DNA from 3 places in the Starkeya nomas genome. Region 2 is predicted to be linked to each of the others. Evidence: riboswitches for the same ligand, from Rfam matches in the RefSeq annotation. Region 2 holds a riboswitch; each other region holds the start of a gene.

Region 1 (6,623 bases), 2.6 Mb from region 2:
GCAAGGTCGACCGCCGTACAGGCGACGGACATGTTGATCGTGGCCATCAAGGCCAGCGCGGTCGCGAGAACTCGTTTCATCGTCATTTCCCCCACCCTTGCCGCTCGAGCGCCAGACGGCCTCGACGCGACGAGCCGACGCTGCCACGCGCCGCTTTAAGATCGACTTTCGGCAAGCCCGCCTAAAAGAAAGGCCCGGCGCGAGAGAGCGCCGGGCCTGATTGAACGCAACTCCTGCGGCGCCTCAATGCGCCAGCAGCAGCGGCACCGTCATGCGCTCCAGCATGTCGCGCGTGACGCCGCCGAGCACGAATTCGCGCAGCCGCGAATGGCCGTAGCCGCCCATGACCACGATATCGATGTCGCGCGCCGCCACTTCCTTCAGCAGTACGTCGACGATGCTCTCGTCGGCGCCCGGTACCAGCCGGCGCAGCTCGACGGTCTTCTCGTGGCGCGCGAGATGGCGGGCGAGGTCGGCACCGGGAAGATCGATGCCCTTCCGGGACTTGCCGCTGTCCACCACCACCGCCTCGACCAGATTGGCATGGGCGAGCAGGGGACGGGCCTCCGCGACCGCGCGCGCCGACGCGCGCCCGCCGTCCCACGCCACGAGAATGCGCTTGGCGGAGAACGGCTTCTGCTGCTTGCGCGGCACGATAAGCACCGGCCGCCCGGAATCGAACAGCACCGCCTCGGTGATCACCTCTTCGGCGCCCATGCGGTCGGGATCGGCCTGGCCGACGATGGCGAGGTCATAAAGGCGGGCCATCACGCCGATCTGCTCGGCCGCGCCGCCCGGCGTGCCGTCGATCAGGCGCACTTCGCCGGACAGCCCCACCGAGCGAGCCGCCTCGCCGAAATATTCCACCGCCTGCTGCGCGAGCCGCTGGCTTTCCGCCCGCTGCGCCTCGATGAAATCCGTCGAGAAGGCTTCCGTGTAGACCGGCGGCACATCGATCTCGTAGCTCACCGCCACGCCAGTGAGATGCGCGCCGAGCGCCGCCGCGGCCGATGCCGCATAATCCACGGCAACGTCGCCCGGTCCCTCACCCACGCGCAGGCTGACGAGAATGTCCTTGATCATCGGTTCCTCCTCTCTGTCCCTTTGAAATATTGTTCCAATCAAGTGTCGTCCCATTGACGGCCGTCAAGTAGTCCCGCACCGCTTCGGCCCGACGGCGGCAACGGTCGCGCAGCCGCCGCCCGCCGACTATAAGTGCTGTAACTGATGTAGGAATTCGCCGCATGGCCGCCATAGGGCGCGCGCTCGCCATCACCTTCGTGCTTCTGGCCCTGTGGGAAGGCGCCGTCCGGCTGTTCGGCCTGCCGGCCTACATCCTGCCGGGCCCGCTGCGGATCGGCCTCGCCATGTGGAACAACGCGGACGTCCTCGCCCACAACGCGGCCATCACGCTGGGCGAGATGCTGCTCGGCCTCGTCTGCGGCTCGGCGCTGGGAATCGCCTGCGCGCTGGCCATGGCGGCCTCGCCGCTGGCGCGGCGCGCCATGCGGCCGGTGCTGCTGGTGGCGCAGGCGTTGCCTGTGTTCGCCATCGCGCCGCTGCTCGTCATCTGGTTCGGCTTCGGCCTCGCCTCGAAGATCGTGATGGCGAGCCTCATCATCTTCTTTCCCGTCGCCTCGGCTTTCCATGACGGCCTCGCCCGCACCGAGCAGGGCCTCGTCGACCTCGCGCGGCTGAACGGCGCCGGCATCGCGCAGACGCTGCGCTTCATCCGCATCCCCGCCGCCCTGCCGGCGCTCGCCTCGGGCCTGCGCGTCGCCACCGCCGTCTCGCCCATCGGCGCAGTGGTGGGCGAATGGGTCGGCGCCTCGGCGGGCCTGGGCTATCTCATGCTCTACTCCAACGCGCGGATGCAGACCGACATGGTCTTCGCCGCGCTCGCCATCCTGCTCGCCGTGGCGCTCCTGCTCTTCACCCTCGTCGACCGCGTCCTGACCCGCCTGCTGCCCTGGGCCCCGGAAACGGCACCGGCGTAGCCTCCCCGATCGGGTGCGCTCCGGCGCTTGGAACAAAGAGGGAACTTTGCCAAGATGCGGCATGGCGATTCACCTCTCCAATTCCGACGTCCGACGCATCTTCCTCGCCAAGCAGGAACTCAGCCGACCGCGCGGCAAGCTCACCAAGGCGGGACTGCTGGAACTCGTCCGCGACCTCGGCTTCGTACAGGTGGACAGCATCGCGACGGTCGAGCGAGCACACCACCATATTCTGTTCTCGCGCAATCCGACCTACCGGCGCGAACATCTTGCCGCCCTGCTTGAGAAGGATGGCGAGCTCTTCGAGCACTGGACGCACGACGCGGCCATCATCCCGAGCGACTTCTTCGCCTATTGGAAGCACCGCTTCGCCCGGGCGCAGGAGACGCTGGCGGACCGCTGGCGCTCCTGGCACGAGAACGGCTTCGAGAGCTATGTCGACCACGTGCTGGAGCGGGTGCAGGCGGAAGGCCGCCTCATGGCCCGCGACTTCGAGCAGGATACCGAATCCCCGAAGCGCCCGCCGGGTGGCTGGTGGAACTGGCACCCGGAGAAGACCGCGCTCGAATATCACTGGCGCACCGGCAACCTCGCCATCGCCGGGCGCGAAGGCTTCCAGAAGGTCTACGATCTCGCCGAGCGCGTGATCCCCTCCCGCCACTACGGGGGCGAGGTGTCGCGCGAGGCCTTCGTCGATTGGGCCTGCACCTCTGCGCTGGAAAGGCTCGGCTTCGCTACCCATGGCGAGATCGCCGCCTTCTGGGGGCTCATCTCGCCGGAGGAAGCCCGCCAGTGGGTGGCCGGCAACGCCGCGCGGCTGGAACCGGTGCTGATCACCCCGGCGGACGGCTCGCGCCCCCGCGCCTCGCACGCCTTCGCCGGCAGCGCCGACATTTTCGCCTCGCTGCCGCCGCCACCCGCCCGACTGCGCGTGCTCAACCCGTTCGACCCGCTGCTGCGCGACCGCAACCGGGCGGAGCGGCTGTTTGGCTTCAATTACCGCATCGAGGTCTTCGTGCCCGCGCCGAAACGGGTCTATGGCTATTACGTCTTCCCCCTGCTGGAGGGTGATCGACTGGTCGGGCGCATCGACATGAAAGCCGACCGCAAGGCCGGCACGCTCGACGTGCGCCGGCTGTGGCTGGAGCCGGGCGTGCGCGCCTCCACGGCCCGCCTTTCCGCCCTCGACGCCGAGCTCGTACGCCTCGGCCGCTTTGCCGGGGTGGAACGCACCGTCTATCTCGACGGCTGGCGCGGAAAGTGAGCGCCGGCTTCCATTTGCCCTGGCATGCCAGCGATGCTAGCGTGCCGGCGTCCGAGGGGTGTCCCGCCGGCCGAAAGGCTGAAGGGGCTGAGATGGCAGCCGCCAGACCCTTTGAACCTGATCCGGGTCATGCCGGCGAAGGGACGGAACGATGGCGGAGCCCGATCCACGCAGAGCGTGGTGCCCGCGCCGGATTTCCCCCGAGAGCTCATGCGCCGGATCTCCAGATGGGAGGAGATCCATGTTCAAGAAATTCGCCGCGCAGACGGCCGGCCTGCTATTCGTCCTCGCACTCGGCCTCGTCCCCGTCAGCGCCGCCGACAGGCTCACCGTCCTGCTCGACTGGTACGTCAACCCGGACCACGCGCCGCTGATCATCGCGAAGGAGAAGGGTTTCTTCGACGCGCACGGCCTCGATGTCGAGCTGGTGCCGCCCGCCGATCCCTCCGCTCCGCCGCGCCTCGTCGCCGCCGGGCAGGCGGACATCGCTGTCAGCTATCAGCCGAACCTCTATCTCTCGGTGAAGGAGGGGCTGCCGCTCGCGCGCATCGGCACGCTGGTCTCCACCCCGCTCACCGCGCTGGTCGTGCTGAAGGACGGGCCGGTCAAGTCCATCGCCGATCTGAAAGGCAAGACGGTCGGCTATTCCGTGGCCGGTTTCGAGGACGCGCTGCTCGGCACCATGCTGGCGAGCGCCGGGCTCAAGCCGGGCGACGTCACCATGATCAACGTCAATTTCGCCCTCTCGCCCGCCCTCGTCTCCGGCAAGGTCGATGCAGTGATCGGCGCCTATCGCAATTTCGAGCTCACCCAGATCCGGCTGGAGGGCAAGGAAGGCCGTGCCTTCTTCCCCGAGGAGCACGGCGTGCCGGTGTTCGACGAGCTCATCTACGTTGCCCACAAGGACAAGCTCGCCGATCCCCGCCTCAAGCGCTTCCTAGCCGCGGTGGAGGACGCCACGATCTATGTCCTCAACCATCCCGACGAGGCATGGGGCATCTTCGTGAAGGCCAACCCCAAGCTCGACGACGAACTGAACCGCACCGCCTGGACCGACACGCTGCGCCGCTTCACCCACGCGCCGGCCGCGCTGGACGGCGAACGCTACGCCCGCTTCGGTGAATTCATGAAGAGCCACAAGCTCATCGACACGGTCGAGCCGGTCTCCACCTACGCGCCGGCTCTGCCCTGAGCCCTCCGCCTTTCCGGCGGAAACCCCGATGTTACGTCGCACATCAAACGATGTGGCATCGGGACCGCCCGAAAACGGCCCGCGATCCTTCCGGCTCCCGACCTGCAATGCTACCGATGCACCACAGGTCGGGAGCATGGGGGAAGGCATGAAGGCGGGCGCAGGAAACGGAGCCTATTACATCGTGGCCGCGCTGGTCGGCACGGTCGTCGGCGTTCTCGGCTCCGCCTTCCATGCCGGCGTGAATGGGTTGGGAGCCGCCTGGCCCGCCTATCTGCAGGGCACGCTCCGGCTGGAAGGCCCCGCACTCTATGCCGCCGCGGCCGTCGTCGCCGCCATCATGACCCTCGTCTCACTCTGGCTGGTACGCCGCTTCGCGCCGGAGGCCAGCGGCTCGGGCGTGCCGGAGATCGAGGGCGCGATGGAGGGGCTGCGCGAGGTGCGCTGGCATCTCGTGCTGCCGGTGAAGTTCGTCGGCGGCCTGCTGTCGCTCTCCTCCGGCCTGGTTCTCGGCCGGGAAGGACCGACGATCCATATCGGCGCCTCGGTCGCCAAGGCCGCGTCGGACCTGATGAAATGGTCGTCGGAAGACATGCGAGGCCTGCTGGCGGCCGGCGGCGCGGCCGGACTCGCCGCCGCCTTCAACGCTCCCCTGGCAGCGGTACTGTTCGTCATCGAGGAGACGCGTCGGCAATTCCCCTACAGCTCGCGCACCTACATAGCGGTCGTCCTCGCCTCCATCGCGAGCGCCGTGGTAACCGAGTATCTGACCGGCGACACGCCCTACATGCTGCTCGAGGTCTCGACGATGCCCTATGGGCTGCTGCCGGCCTTCATCGGCCTCGGCGTGCTGCTCGGCGTGGTCGGCGTCGCGTTCAACCGTACACTGGTCTGGTCGCTGGACCGCGTGCGCGCACTCGGCCTGCGGCACTCCTTCTACATCTTCCCCGCCATCGTCGGCCTCATGATCGGTGTGCTTGTGCTGGTACTGCCCGAAGCGACGCAGGGCGGCGAACTGCTTGCCGTCGAGCTGACCAGGGAAGGCCGGCCGCTCGCCATCCTCGCCGTCATCGTCCTGCTGCGCTTCGTCATGACCATGGCGAGCTATTCCACCGGCGTCGCCGGCGGCATCTTCGCGCCGATCCTCGCGCTCGCCACCACCATCGGCCTTTGCTACGGCTCGGCTCTGGCGACCGTGCTGCCTCTGCCCGAGCAGGCGCAGACCGCCTTCGCGATCACCGCCATGGGCGGCCTGTTCGCCGCCACCATCGGCGCGCCGCTGGTCGGGATGGTGCTGGTGTTGGAGCTCACCGGCGCCTACGCCGTGCTGGTGCCGGTGATGCTCACCGCCATCTTCGCCAACATGACCTCGCAGTGGCTCGGTGGCCGGCCGATCTACGAGATCCTGCTGGAACGCACGCTGGCGATCGAGGCGGAAGGCCGCGCCTCCCACGCGCCGCGCTGAGGTCGCGTTACGCCGTGGCGAGGCGGGTTGCCTCAAGCCGGGCCGGCCCCTGCGCGTCGCGCCGCAGCTCGATGTGCCGCTCATGCAGGCCGAGCAGGGTGGAGCGGTGGCCGATCGACAGCAACGCCGTCTCCGGCAGCTTCTCCCGCAGCACGCGATAGAGCGCCGCCTCCCCCGGCTCGTCGAGGGCAGAGGTCGCCTCGTCGAGCAGCAGCACGTCGGGCTTCATCAGCAGGGCGCGGGCGATGGCCAGCCGCTGCTGCTCGCCACCCGACATGATCGCCGGCCACAGGCCCTGTTCGTCCAAACGCGCGGCAAAGCCCGGCAGACCGACGGTCTCCAGCACCTCGCGCAACCGCTCGCTACCGTACTTTCCCTCCGGGTCGGGGTAAGCCAGTGCGCCGCGCAGCGAGCCGATGGGCAGGTAAGGTCGCTGCGGCAGCGTCAGCACGCGCGCGCCCGGCGCACGCGACACCTCGCCACGCCCGTAGGGCCAGATGCCGGCTATGGCGCGGAACAGCGTGCTCTTACCGCTGCCGGAAGGGCCGGTCAGCAGCACGCGCTCGCCCCGGTGGATCTCCAGACCGTCGACGGTGAGCAAGGCCCGCCCGTCCGGCAGGCGGACTTCCATATCGGCAAGCTCCAGAGGTGCGCTCCCTTTCGCCGACATCTGGCGAAACTGGCTGCGCAGCGTCTCCGCCTGCG
Region 2 (6,623 bases):
GCCTACCTCGCCGCCCGCCTCGGTGGCGAGGCCCCCGCCGGCGCCGCGGAAGCAGGACACGCTCTCGCCGGCCGCGTCATTCGCCATCGCGGCGCGATCCTGCCGCGGCAGGCCAACGCCTGACTGTCGATCGACACCATCGCCCGATTGCTTGCGAACGCTTCTGCGAATGACTTGCAAGTCATTGGTCTTGCTTGATTTTCTGTTCCCGACTCTCTAAGCGGTCGGCGCAGGGGCGCTGGGCGCCGGAGCAGGTAGTGGCGGCGCCGATGAACCAGTCCTCGCGGATTGCACTGATCAATGTCGGCATCAGCATCCTCGTGCTGTCGCTGAAATATGTCGCCTATCTGCTCACCGGCAGCATCGCGCTCTACTCCGACGCGCTCGAGAGCATCGTGAACGTCGCCACGGCCGCCACCGCCGTTCTCGCCCTGCGCGTCAGCCACAAGCCGGCCGACGCCGCCCATCCCTACGGATACGCGAAGGCGGAGTATTTCTCGGCCGTCGTCGTCGGCGTGCTCATCGTCGTCGCGGCGATCTCGATCTTCCGCGAGGTTTATCTCGGCTGGTTCAGCCCGACGCCGCTCGACGCCTCGCTTCCCGGCCTTGCGGTCAATGCCGGTGCGACGGCGATCAATGCGATCTGGTTCGCGGTACTGCTGCGCACGGGCCGGCGGGCGCGCTCACCGGCGCTCATCGCCGATGCCCGCCATCTGCTCACCGACGTCATTTCTTCAGCCGGCGTGCTGGTCGGCGTCGCCATCGCCGCCTTCACCGGTTGGGAGAGGCTGGATCTCATCCTCGCCGGCCTCGTCGCCCTCAACATTCTCTGGTCGGGCTGGAGCGTGCTGAAGGAGAGCATTGACGGGCTGATGGACCACGCCGTGCCGCCCGAGACGCTGGCGCTCATCCGCCGGCGGATCGCGGCGGAGGCGACCGGCGCCATCGAGGCGCACGACCTGCGCACCCGCCAGGCGGGCCGCATGACCTTCGTCGATTTCCACCTCGTCGTGCCCGGCGACATGGCGGTGAGCGAGGCGCACGCCATCTGCGACCGGATCGAGGACGCACTGGAGGCCGAGGTGCCGGACGTGCTCGTCAACATCCATGTCGAGCCGGAAGCCAAGGCCAAGCAGCACGGCATTCCGGTGATCTGACGAAGAGAGATCGCCGTCAGCGTCCCGCCCGCAACGCCGCCAGCAAGTCCGGCGTCGGATAGGAATCGGCCGGCAGGCCGAGACGCATCTGCTCGACCTTGATCGCCTGCCGGGTGGCCGCCCCGGCAATGCCGTCGATGCGCCCGACATGATGGCCGCGGGCATTGAGCAGGCTCTGCAGCTCTTTCACCTGCGCCATCGACAGAACCGGAATCCGGTCGCCCTGCCCGCGATTGAACGGCCCCGCCCCGGCGACGCGCGTGGCGAGATAGGCCGCCGAGGTCGCGTAGACGAGCGAGTTGTTCCACTCGGTGAACACGTCGAAGTTCGGATAGGCGAGGAAGGCCGGTCCGCTACGCCCCATCGGCAGCAGCAGCGACGCGGTGAGCTGGTCCGCCGGAAGCTGCCCGCCACCGGCCCGCACCACCCCCATCCGCGCCCACTGCGCGCGGGGCAGCTTGGTCGAAAGGTCCGCCTGATCCCAGGCGATGTTGGCCGGTACGCGCACCTCTTCCAGCCAGGGCTGGCCGGCCTTCCAGCCGAGAGCGCGAACATAGTTCGCCGCCGAGGCCAGCGCGTCGGGAGCGGAGCGGATGAGGTCGACACGGCCGTCGCCGTCGAAATCGACGCCGTAATTGAAATAATGATCCGGCAGGAACTGGAACTGGCCGAGTTCGCCGGCCCACGGCCCGCGCATGGTCTGGGGCGTCAGGTCGCCGCGATCGATGATCTTGAGCGCCGCGAGCAGCTGGGTGCGGAACATGTCGGCCCGCCGGCAATCCCAGGCAAGCGTCGCCACCGAACGGACGGTGGACTTGTCGCCCATATTGGCGCCGAAATCGGTCTCCAGCCCCCAGAACGCCACCAGCACCGGCCCCGGCACCCCGAAGGTCTGCTCGATCCGGCCGAACAGCGACGGGTTGCGCTGGATCTGCTGGCGCCCCTGCTGGATGCGGTAGTTCGCGACCATGCGGTCGGAGAACTGGAAGAAGTTCTGCCCGAACACGCGCTGGCCGCGATCGGTGGCGACGATGTTCGGATCGTAGCCCACGCCATTGAGCGCCGCCGTCACGGTCCGGGGGGAGACGCCCTGAGCCACCGCCTGCTGCTTGAAGCCCGCGAGCCACTGGTCGAAGCCGGCACCGCTGTTGCCGCAGGCTTGCTGCGCCGACGCGGCGGCAGGCAGCAGAAATGGGCCGGCGACCAGCGCCGCCAGGGCGGCCTTGCGGGTTGCCGTTCGGAGCGGATTCTTCAAGCCGGCCATGTATCCCTCGGATTGCTCGATGCGTCGTTCCCTCACGAATCAGCAATCTACAGGAAATGCGGCAGCGGCGGGGTGACAGCCGCCCGCCCAAATTGACCCGCGCCCGACTTTGGTCGAAGATCGCCGCGTTCCAAGGGGAGCCCCGTTAGGGGGCTGAGAGAGCGCCCGCCATGCTGAGAGGCAGGGCAACGCGCTGACCCTTCGAACCTGATCCGGGTCATGCCGGCGAAGGGATCGGAACCGAATGGCGATAGCGCTCGTGCGCCCAACGTCACCCTTCCCCAACGTCATACACCCGGATCTCCCCAACCTCTGGTTCTGGAGATCCATCATGCCGACCAAAAACCCGAACAATGCCGGCGCCATCGGCGTCGCCACCGGGCCGATTCCCGGCTCGCGCCGCATCTATGCCGAATGCCCAGCGCGCGGCTTCCGCGTGCCCTTCCGCGAGATTCTGCTCGCCCCCTCCGTCGGGGAACCGAACCTCGCCGTCTACGACGCCTCCGGCCCCTATACCGACGCGGCCGCCATCATCGACATCGAGGCCGGCCTCGCCCGCCCGCGCGATGAATGGGTGCTCGCGCGCGGCGACGTCGAGGAATATGTCGGCCGCGACGTGAAGCCGGAGGACAACGGCAATGTCGGCGACGACAGGCTCGTCGCGCCCTTCCCGCTCCAGCGCCGGCCCTTGCGTGCGAAAGGCGGGGCTGCCGTCACCCAGATGGCCTATGCCCGCCGGGGCATCGTCACCCCGGAGATGGAATATGTCGCCATCCGCGAGAACGGCCTGCGCGAGCGCGTCCGCGAGATCGTCCGCGACGGCGAGGATTTCGGGGCCGCCATCCCCGACGTGGTGACGCCGGAATTCGTGCGCGACGAGGTGGCGCGCGGGCGTGCCGTCATCCCCGCCAACATCAACCATGGCGAGCTGGAGCCGATGGCCATCGGCCGCAATTTCCTGGTCAAGATCAACGCCAATATCGGCAACTCCGCCGTCACCTCCTCGGTCGCCGACGAGGTGGACAAGATGGTGTGGGCGATCCGCTGGGGCGCCGACACGGTGATGGACCTCTCCACCGGCCGCAACATCCACAACATCCGCGACTGGATCGTGCGCAACGCCCCGGTGCCCATCGGCACCGTGCCGATCTATCAGGCGCTGGAGAAGGTCGGCGGCATCGCCGAGGATCTCACCTGGGAGATCTTCCGCGACACGCTGATCGAGCAGGCCGAGCAGGGCGTCGACTATTTCACCATCCATGCCGGCGTGCGCCTGCCCTTCGTGCCACTTACCGCGAACCGCGTCACCGGCATCGTCTCGCGCGGCGGCTCGATCATGGCCAAGTGGTGCCTCGCCCATCACCGCGAGAGCTTCCTCTACGAGCATTTCGCCGAGATCTGCGAGATCATGCGCGCCTATGACGTCACCTTCTCGCTCGGCGACGGGCTGCGCCCCGGCTCCATCGCCGACGCCAACGACGCGGCTCAGTTCGCCGAGCTGGAGACGCTGGGCGAGCTGACCCGGATCGCCTGGGCGAATGACTGCCAGGTGATGATCGAAGGCCCTGGCCATGTGCCGATGCACAAGATCAAGGCCAACATGGACAAGCAGCTCGCAACCTGCGGCGAGGCGCCGTTCTACACGCTCGGCCCGCTGACCACCGACATCGCGCCGGGCTACGACCACATCACCTCCGCCATCGGCGCGGCGATGATCGGCTGGTTCGGCACGGCGATGCTCTGCTACGTCACGCCGAAGGAGCATCTCGGCCTGCCCAACCGCGACGACGTGAAGACCGGGGTAATCACCTACAAGATCGCCGCCCACGCCGCCGATCTCGCCAAGGGTCATCCGCTGGCGCGGGCCTGGGACGACGCGCTGTCGCGCGCGCGGTTCGAGTTCCGCTGGCAGGACCAGTTCAACCTCGCGCTCGACCCCGACACGGCGACCGCCTTCCATGACGAGACGCTGCCGAAGGAGGCGCACAAGCTGGCGCATTTCTGCTCCATGTGCGGGCCGAAGTTCTGCTCGATGAAGATCAGCCAGGACATTCGCGACGCCGCACGGCAGGCCGAAGCCGAGCAGGGCATGGAACGGATGAGCGAGGCCTTCCGGGCCGGCGGCGGGCAAATCTATCGCGACTCCGCAGCCGCGGAGTAGGTTGTCGCCGAGCAGCCCCGGCCGGGGAAACCGCCCTCCCCGGCCGGCAGCCGACGTTCAGAAGAAAGGCCATCCATGTCGTCGCCCTCTCCCGTCCGTCCCATCCCCGCCGTGCTCGCCGTGGTCGAGCGCGACGGCGCCGTACTGCTGGTCCGCCGGGCCAATCCGCCCGATCAGGGCCTGTGGGGCTTTCCCGGCGGACGCATGGAGATGGGAGAAACGCATCTGGAAGCCGCGTTGCGCGAGCTCCACGAAGAAACCGGGATCGAAGCGGACGCGCCGCGCCTCATCACCGTGCTCGATTTCATCCAGCACGATTCGGCCGGCGTGCTCGCCCATCATTTCGCGATGATCGCCGTTCTCTGCCGCTGGCGCTCCGGCGAGGCGGTGGCTGCGGACGACGCGCTGGAGGCGCGCTGGTTCGATCGCCCGGCTCTGGCCGCGCTCGGCGCGAGGGCCAGCCTGAAGGTCGAGTATCTCGCCGAACTGGCGCTCGCCATGGCGCCGGAGCCAGATTCGACGGCCGACGCCTGATCCGCTCCACGCGCACGAAAAAGGGGCCCCGAAGGGCCCCCAAGTCGAGAAGGTATCCTGTCCGGAAGGCCGCTTGAGCCTTCCGTGCCGGTGGCCGCTTCGGACCGCCGGCGATCAGGCATGCGCCGAGGCGGTCTTCTGCTCCGTCGGCGAGGTCGCCGAATTCGCGACGCCCGAGCGGGCCACGTGGGCCGAGAGCACCCTCGGCAGGAGCGTGATCGCGAGGAACGCCGCGAACAGGTCCATGGCGGCGACGGTATAGAGAACCGACGACCACGTGCCGGTGGCCTCCATCAGCAGGTTGCCGACCGGCACGAACAGCGCGCCGATGCCCTTCGCGCAGTAGAGCACGCCGTAGATCTTGCCGATGTGCTTGGTGCCGAAGGCGTCGCCCGCCAGCGCCGAGAACAGCGAGTAGACCTCGCCCCAGGCCAGGAACACGACGCCCGAGAGGATGAGGAACGCCCACGGATTATGGCCGAAATAGCCGAGCGCGATGATGCCGAGGCCTTCGAGGGTGAAGGCGATCACCATCGTCTTCTCACGGCCGATATGGTCGGAGATCCAGCCAAACAGCGGACGCGAGATGCCGTTCATGACACGGTCGAGCATCAGCGCGAGCGGCAGGGCGGCCATGGTGAAGAAGTACAGGTCGACCTTGAACTCCTTCACGCCGAGGTCCTGGGCGATGACGCCGAGCTGGGCGACGGCCATCATGCCGCCGGTCACCACGCAGGTGAACATGAGCAGCATCAGCCAGAACAGCTTGGTGTTCAGCGCTTCCTTCAGCGTGTAGTCGCGCCGGCTCTGGCTGAGCTTGTCGGACGCCTTCACTTCGCCGGTCTTCGGCGCGCGCAGGAACCAGGCCGCGAGGAAGGCGAGGCCACCCTGCAGCAGGCCGAAGAAGAAGAAGGTCTGCTGGAAGCCCGACGTCTCGATCATCGAGGCGATCGGCAGGATGGTGAGGGCCGAGCCCGCGCCGAAGCCGCCCGCCGTGAGGCCGACGGCGAGGCCGCGGCGATCGGGGAACCACTTGAGGGCGTTGTTGATGCAGGTGGCGTAGATGCAGCCCACGCCGATGCCGCCGACGGCCGCGCCGACATAGAAGCCCGTCAGGCTGACGGCCTGCGAGTTGAGAACCCAGGCCGTGCCGATCATCAGCGCGCCGAAGGCGACCATGATGCGGGGACCGAACTTGTCGATGAAGTAGCCTTCAATCGGCGCAAGCCAGGTCTGAACGAGCACGAAGATGGTGAACGCGATCTGGATCGACGCGCGTTCCCAGCCGAAGGTCTGCTGGATTTCCGGAACGAACAGCGTCCAGGCGTACTGGATGTTCGCCGTTGCCACCATACAGACGATGCCGACGATCAGCTGCAGCCAGCGGCGGCTTTCCGAAAAATCCTGTCCCGGCCCGACGGCCGCAATAGTCTTGGACGTACTCAAGGGGCGATCTCCTCTCCCAAATCGATCTTTGCCGCGGATCGGCTTTTTATGGCGGTCGCTC
Region 3 (6,623 bases), 930 kb from region 2:
TGCTGCGCCGTGAACTGGTGGAACTCGGCCTGTTCCGCCGCACGCCGGATGGCCGCGATTACGGACGCATCGAACGAGAGCCTCCGCCCGAGATGGCCAAGCTCGCCAGCTTGCTGCGCCAGCGCACGCTCGCGCCATCCGCCGGCTGAGACAAGCACGGGCCGTGGCCGGGAGATTTCCCGGCCACGGCCTCATGACCAAGCGTCAGGCGAGTTCCCGCGTCGCCAGCACCCATTCACGGGCGCGGCGTTCAGGATTGTCGTTCAGCAGCACGTCGGTGACGACGGCGACACTGTCCGCGCCCGCCTGCAGCACGCCGGGCGCGCGCTCGATGGTGAGCCCGCCGATGCCGACCAGCGGCACGTCGCCGACGCGCGCCTTCCACTGGCTCACACGCTCCAGCCCCTGCGGCGCCCAGCGCATCTTCTTGAGAATGGTCGGATAGACCGGGCCCAGCGCCACATAATCGGGCCGGGCCAGCAACGCCGCCTCCAGCTCCGCTTCGTCATGGGTGCTGATGCCGAGCTTCAAGCCCGCGCGGCGGATCGCCGGCACGTCGGCGGCGGCGAGGTCTTCCTGGCCGAGGTGAACGAAATCGCAGCCCTCTTCGATGGCGAGCTGCCAGTAGTCATTGACGATGAGCTGCGCGCCGTAGCGCTCGCAGACCTGCCGCGCGGTCGCGATCTCCTGCCGGAGCTCCGGCTCCTCCAGATCCTTGGCCCGCAGCTGCACCAGCTTCACGCCCTGCGGCAGCAGGCGAGGCAGCCAGGAGGCACGGTCGACGATGAGATAGAACGGATCGAGCTTCATCACTCTGCCCCGGCTCACTGGCCCAGCACGGCACGGCCCATAACGGGCGTCGAGGGCGCCGCCATGTCGCGCACCTCCATGGGATCGGCGATCAGCGCCTCGCGGCCGGCCTCGATGGCGCGGGCGAAGGCACGGGCCATGCGCACCGGGTCGCCGGCCTTGGCGACCGCCGTGTTCAGTAGCACAGCGTCATAGCCCATCTCCATCGCCGCCGCCGCGTGGGAGGGGACGCCGACGCCGGCATCCACCACCAGCGGAATGCCGGGGAAATGCGCGCGCATCGAGCGCAGGCCGTAAGGGTTGTTCAGTCCGCGCCCGGAGCCGATGGGGGCACCCCATGGCATCAGCACCTCGCAGCCGGCGGAAATCAGTTTCTCCGCCACCACGAGGTCCTCGGTCGTGTAAGGAAACACCTGGAAGCCGTCGCGCACCAACATGCGCGCCGCCTCGACCAGCCCGAAAACGTCCGGCTGCAGCGTGTCGTCCTCGCCGATCACCTCCAGCTTCACCCATGGCGTGCCGAACAGCTCGCGCGCCATCTCGGCCGTGGTGACGGCTTCCTTCACCGTCTTGCAGCCGGCCGTGTTGGGCAGCACCTTCACGCCGAGGTCGCGGATGATCTGCCAGAAGCTCTGGCCGGACTTCGCCACACCGGATTCACGGCGCAGCGAGACGGTGACGATCTCCGTGCCCGAAGCCCGGATCGCCTCGGCGAGGATGGCCGGCGAGGGATACTGCGCGGTGCCGAGCAGCAGGCGCGAATTCACCCTGGCGCCGTAGAACTCGACCGTGTCGGCGTGAGCCGTCTTTTCCGTCATCGCGTCCATCTCAGCCTCCCTGCATCGGGGCGAGGATTTCCACCCTATCGCCGTCGGCGATCGGCGTCGCCTCGCGCTTCACCGCCCGCACCATGGCGCCGTTGACGGCCGTCGCGACGATGGCGTCGCCGAGGCCGAGCTCCGCGAGCAGAGCGGCCAGCGTGCCGGCACGGGTATCGGCCGCCTCACCATTCACGATGATCTTCATCCATGACCTCCGGGAAATGCGTCCCGTCGAACGCCAGTTCCGCCGCGCGGCGGGCCAGCGCCGGCGCCGCGAGGAAACCGTGGCGGTAGAGACCGTTCACATAGATCGTGTTCCCGCGCCGGCGCAGGCGCGGCAGGTTGTCCGGGAAAGCCGGGCGAACATCCGCGCCGATCTCGACGATCTCGGCCTCGCCGAAGGCGGGATGCAGCGCATAGACCGCCGACAGCAGCTCCAGCATGGAGCGTCCGGTGACGCGGCCGCGCTCGTCATTCTCGATCGAGGTGGCCCCGATCATGAAATGCCCGTCGCCGCGCGGCACGATGTAGACGGGGATGCGCGGGTGCAGCATCCGCACCGGACGCTTGAGGGCGATCTCGGTGGAATAGAGCACCAGCATCTCGCCCTTCACGCCGCGCAGATCTTCCAGCTGATCGCGCGCCGCGAGCCCGCGGCAGTCGACCACTACATCGGCGGCGTCATCGCCTTCGAAGCCCTCCGCCTCGTAGCGGATGGTCACGTGGTGCTCGTCGACCAGCTTGCGGGTCAGCGCCGCAAGCGCCTTGCGCGGCTCCAGATGCGCCTCGGTCGGAAAGAACAGGCCCTGGTCGAAGCGCCCTTCGAGATCCGGCTCCAGCGCAGCGATGCGCGTGTCGTCAATCCACTCATACCCTTCGGTGCGCCGCGAGAAGCGGCGAAGGTCCGGCAGATCGCGCGGCTGCGCCAGCACCAGGCTGCCTTCCTTCGGTACGTTGGGCACCGCCTCGCGCCAGTAATCGAGCGACTCGAAGCCGAGTTCGGCGATGATCGGCTCGGCGCTCTCGCGTTCGCACCACGGGGCGAGCATGCCGCCCGCATACCAGGAGCAGCCCTGCCCGGAGCCGGCCTTGCGCTCGACGATGGTGACCTCGGCGCCGCGCCGGGCGAAGGCATGGGCGCAGGTGAGCCCGGCAACGCCGGCGCCCACGATCTTCACGCGCATGGCGTTGGCCGTGCACGGCGTTGCGGTGGTTTCATCGTGCGGGGACAGCATTCACTCCTCCCTCCGCCAGTCTCAACTGGATCAGGTTCGAAGGGTCGCCATGCCGCTCGCGCGCCGATGGCCTCTCAGCCTCCTGACGAGGCTCCCCCGGACGTGTCTGATATAGTCATTCGAACGTCGAATGTCACCGCCAGTACACAATATTCCGATGGCGGCGTCAGTGGTCGACTCACCCGAGCCGGGTCAGCGGCACCACATTGTCCGTCTGGCCGCGCGTGGCGGCGATCACCGCACGCCGCAGGGTCTCGCGGCTGAAGGGCTTGCCGAGCCGTAGCATGCCGGCCTTGGCGTCCGGCGGAAGCTCGGCATAGCCGGTGCCGAGAATGACCGGCAGCGCCGGCCAGCGGACCGAAATGGCCGAAGCGAGCTGGACGCCGGTCATGCCCGGCATCGCCTGGTCCGTAAGCACCGCGTCGAAGCCCTCCCCGGCCTCGAGCAGCGCCAACGCTTCCGATCCGGACGACGCCTCGCGGACCATGCAGCCAAGGTCCTCCAGCATCGCGGCGGTGGCGGAGAGGACGAGAGGATCGTCGTCGACGACGAGCACACGCTGCTTGCCTGTCTCGCCGGCGGGCACGCCATCGTCGTCCTCGGCCGCCATGGCGGGTTCGGCGACCGGTGCCGCAATGGCCTCGGCGATCGGTAGGCAGATCGTCGCCGTCGTGCCCTGCCCCAGGCGGCTGTCCAGCGACAGCTTTCCGCCCGATTGGGCCGCGAGCCCATGGACCATGGCAAGGCCGAGGCCGGTCCCTTTGCCGACCCCCTTGGTGGTGAAGAACGGCTCCGTGGCCCGCGCCAGCGTCTCCTCGTCCATGCCGGTGCCGCTATCCGACACCGACAGGCAGAAATAGCGCCCCGGCCGGAAGGAGCCGGCATCCGCTTCGTCATCGGATGGCCCCACCGTCTCTTCCCGGGCGGCAATGGTGATTGTGCCGCCATCCGGCATGGCGTCGCGGGCGTTCACCGCCAGATTGAGCAGCGCGAGCTCGAGCTGGTTGGCATCGACCCGGGCACGCGGCAGGCCGAGGGGAAAGCGCGTCTCGATGCGCACGCTCGGCCCGATGGAACGGCGCAACAGTTCCGCCATGCCGAGCACGAGGTCGGGCACGTCCACCGGCTCGGGCTGCAGGTCCTGCCGACGGGCGAAGGCCAGCATGCGCTGGGTCAGAGCCGCCCCACGCTGCGCGGCCTGGATCGCATTGTCGAGCAGGGCGAGCAGGCGCGCGTCATCAGGGGCCCTCTTGGTGGCGAGTTCGAGATTGCCGAGCACGACCGCGAGCAGGTTGTTGAAGTCATGGGCGATGCCGCCGGTGAGCTGACCGACCGCCTCCAGCTTCTGCGCCTGCCGGAGCGCCTCCTCCGCGGCGCGGCGTTCGGTGACGTCGATCAGCCCGCAGAGCGTCTTGGTGAGGCGTCCCTCGGCATCCTTCTCCGCCACGGCGGAGAGAACGCAGTCGAGCACCCGCCCGTCCCGGGTGATCAGGCGGTATTCCGCCTCGCGCAGTTCCCCCGTGCCGAGCAGGCGCGGCCAGTGCTCCTCCAGGCGCCGGCGTGTGGAATCCGGCGTCATGAAATCCGTCAGCGGACGCCCCACCACCTCCTCCCGCCGATAGCCGAGCATGTCGAGCCAGCGATCACTCACCTGTGCGATACAGCCGTCGGCGTCCAGCGAATGCAGAGGCAGCGGCGTACGGCGATAGAGCATGCGATAGCGCTCCTCGCTCTCGCGCCACATCGCCGCCTCCCGCTCGGCCAGCACCGCAAAGCGCCGGTCGTACATCGCGGCCAGCAAGGCCGCGATGAAGATGGTGAAGGTCGCGGCAGTGACCACGATGACGAGATCGACGGTATCGAGGCCATCGAGAGGAACATGACCTCCCTCGTGCGGCGCGAGCGTCACTCCCATCATGGCGACGTAGTGCATGCCGGCAATGCCGAAGCCGAGCGCCAGCGCCGCAATGGCGCGCTGCGTTATCGAGTGCCGGCGGAAGGCCAGCCAGATCGCCACGGTGGACGCCGTGATCGCCAGCACGACCGACGCACCCACATAGACAAGATCATGCGTCATGACGGCAGGCATGCGCAGGGCCGCTATGCCGGTATAGTGCATCCCGACGACGCCGAGTCCCATGAAGATGCCGCTCAGCAGGATGCGGCCATTACTGACGACTCTCGGCCCCACAGCGACGTGGCTGGCCGCGTAGAGGGCGATACCGGTCGCGACGACCGCGACGACGAAGGACAGGATCGTCAACCCCGGATCGTAGGAGATGGGCATGCCGACATGCATGGCGAGCATGGCGATGAAGTGCATCGCCCAGATGCCGCCACCGAGCACGAGCGCCGCTGCGGCCAGCCAGCCATTGCGCACCGTGCCGCGCGCCGGAGACACCCGTCCGGCGAGGTCCAGCGCCGTGTAGGACGCCGCCACCGCGATCAAGATCGACAGCGCCACCAGCGCCGGATCGTGGCTACCGACAGGATTCATAGAACAACCGCGAACCTCTCGCCGATGGCGGACGCGCCATCACGGACACTAGCGCCGAAAAGCCTTGGGGGAATGCCGCACCATGCGTGACGATGCCGCGCCCGCCCGATTTTCCGGCATCGTGGTCCGTGGCGCGTTCAACTGAGATAGCCGAACAGCCACAACAGGATAATGATCGGCAGGGGGATGCCGATCAGCCACAGGATTCCACCCTTCAGCATAGGCTTCTCCCTCCGATGCCGAAGGGGAACACGCCAACGCCCCTTCCGGTTCCCGTAGGAGACGGGGTACTCCTCGGGACGTGCCACCTGTTGCCACCTGCAGAGCTTTTGTTAGATGCCGGACCTCGCCCCTCCCCCCTCCCGGGAACCGCTGCTTCACCGACTGCGGGACCTGCCGCGCTGGGTCCTGTCCGAACTGAGCGCGCTGGTCGCCCTCATGGGCGCGGCGCTCGGGCTGCTCGTCTTCGCGCTCATCGCGGACGAGGTCGTGGAGGGCGAAACCCACGCCTTCGACGAAGCCGTCCTGCTCGCCTTCCGCACGCCGGGCGATCCGGCCGACCCGCTGGGTCCGCCCTGGCTGGAAGGCGCCATACGCGACATCACCGCGCTCGGCAGCACCACCGTGCTGACGCTCATCACGCTTGTCGTGGTGGGGTTTCTCGTGGTGGACCGCAAGCGTGCCGCGGCGCTGTTCGTGCTTGTCGCCACCGCCGGCGGCGGGATCGCGAGCTACCTGCTGAAGCTCGGCTTCGAGCGGCCGCGCCCGGACCTCGTCGCCCATCTCGTCGACGTGCAGACGCTGAGCTTTCCGAGCGGCCACGCCATGGGGGCCGCCGTGACCTATCTCACCCTCGGCGCGCTGATCGTGCGGACGGAAAGCCGCCGTCGGATCAAGGCCTATGTGCTGGCTGTCGCCATGGGGCTCACGCTCATGGTGGGCCTCAGTCGCATCTATCTCGGCGTCCACTGGCCGACCGACGTCATCGCCGGCTGGTGCGCCGGCAGCGCCTGGGCGCTGCTGTGCTGGTTCGTGGCGCTCCTTCTCCAGCGCCGCGGACGTATTGAGAGCGCCAACGGAGCGAACGAAGCGGATCAGCCTACGCCCAATTCCTGATCCCCGAAGACGGCGATTCCATTCGCCCGGCGCTCGGCTATCATCGGCGGCGCTGGGGCCGAAGCGCTCCACGCTGTCGCAGGAGGAAACACATGAGCATCCCGGCGCCGGAAGGGACCCTGATCCCGGAGATTGGCGTGATCG

What was found. A riboswitch is a leader RNA that binds a small molecule or an ion and turns the genes downstream of it on or off. The one in region 2 is predicted to bind thiamine pyrophosphate.
Region 1: it holds a riboswitch for thiamine pyrophosphate, as region 2 does, so the genes downstream of both, STARVERO_RS02860 (ABC transporter substrate-binding protein) here and thiC (phosphomethylpyrimidine synthase ThiC) in region 2, are expected to answer to the same signal.
Region 3: it holds a riboswitch for thiamine pyrophosphate, as region 2 does, so the genes downstream of both, thiO (glycine oxidase ThiO) here and thiC (phosphomethylpyrimidine synthase ThiC) in region 2, are expected to answer to the same signal.

The regions. Positions count from the first base shown of each region.
Region 1 covers NZ_CACSAS010000001.1:591,658-598,280, reverse strand. The annotation lists gene STARVERO_RS02880 (choloylglycine hydrolase family protein) at 1-80, opposite strand, end outside; gene STARVERO_RS02875 (universal stress protein) at 244-1,083, opposite strand; gene STARVERO_RS02870 (ABC transporter permease) at 1,245-1,997, shown strand; gene STARVERO_RS02865 (winged helix-turn-helix domain-containing protein) at 2,059-3,261, shown strand; TPP riboswitch at 3,306-3,422, shown strand; gene STARVERO_RS02860 (ABC transporter substrate-binding protein) at 3,503-4,453, shown strand; gene clcA (H(+)/Cl(-) exchange transporter ClcA) at 4,602-5,918, shown strand; gene STARVERO_RS02850 (ABC transporter ATP-binding protein/permease) at 5,926-6,623, opposite strand, start outside.
Region 2 covers NZ_CACSAS010000001.1:3,142,600-3,149,222, forward strand. The annotation lists gene STARVERO_RS15030 (sugar kinase) at 1-123, shown strand, start outside; gene STARVERO_RS15035 (cation diffusion facilitator family transporter) at 270-1,157, shown strand; gene STARVERO_RS15040 (lytic murein transglycosylase) at 1,174-2,421, opposite strand; TPP riboswitch at 2,545-2,673, shown strand; gene thiC (phosphomethylpyrimidine synthase ThiC) at 2,753-4,582, shown strand; gene STARVERO_RS15050 (NUDIX hydrolase) at 4,658-5,116, shown strand; gene oxlT (oxalate/formate MFS antiporter) at 5,231-6,469, opposite strand.
Region 3 covers NZ_CACSAS010000001.1:2,215,855-2,222,477, forward strand. The annotation lists gene STARVERO_RS10790 (DUF2087 domain-containing protein) at 1-149, shown strand, start outside; gene STARVERO_RS10795 (thiamine phosphate synthase) at 205-810, opposite strand; gene STARVERO_RS10800 (thiazole synthase) at 825-1,637, opposite strand; gene thiS (sulfur carrier protein ThiS) at 1,639-1,836, opposite strand; gene thiO (glycine oxidase ThiO) at 1,814-2,815, opposite strand; TPP riboswitch at 2,857-2,974, opposite strand; gene STARVERO_RS10815 (MHYT domain-containing protein) at 3,045-5,363, opposite strand; gene STARVERO_RS10820 (phosphatase PAP2 family protein) at 5,700-6,479, shown strand; gene STARVERO_RS10825 (hypothetical protein) at 6,572-6,623, shown strand, end outside.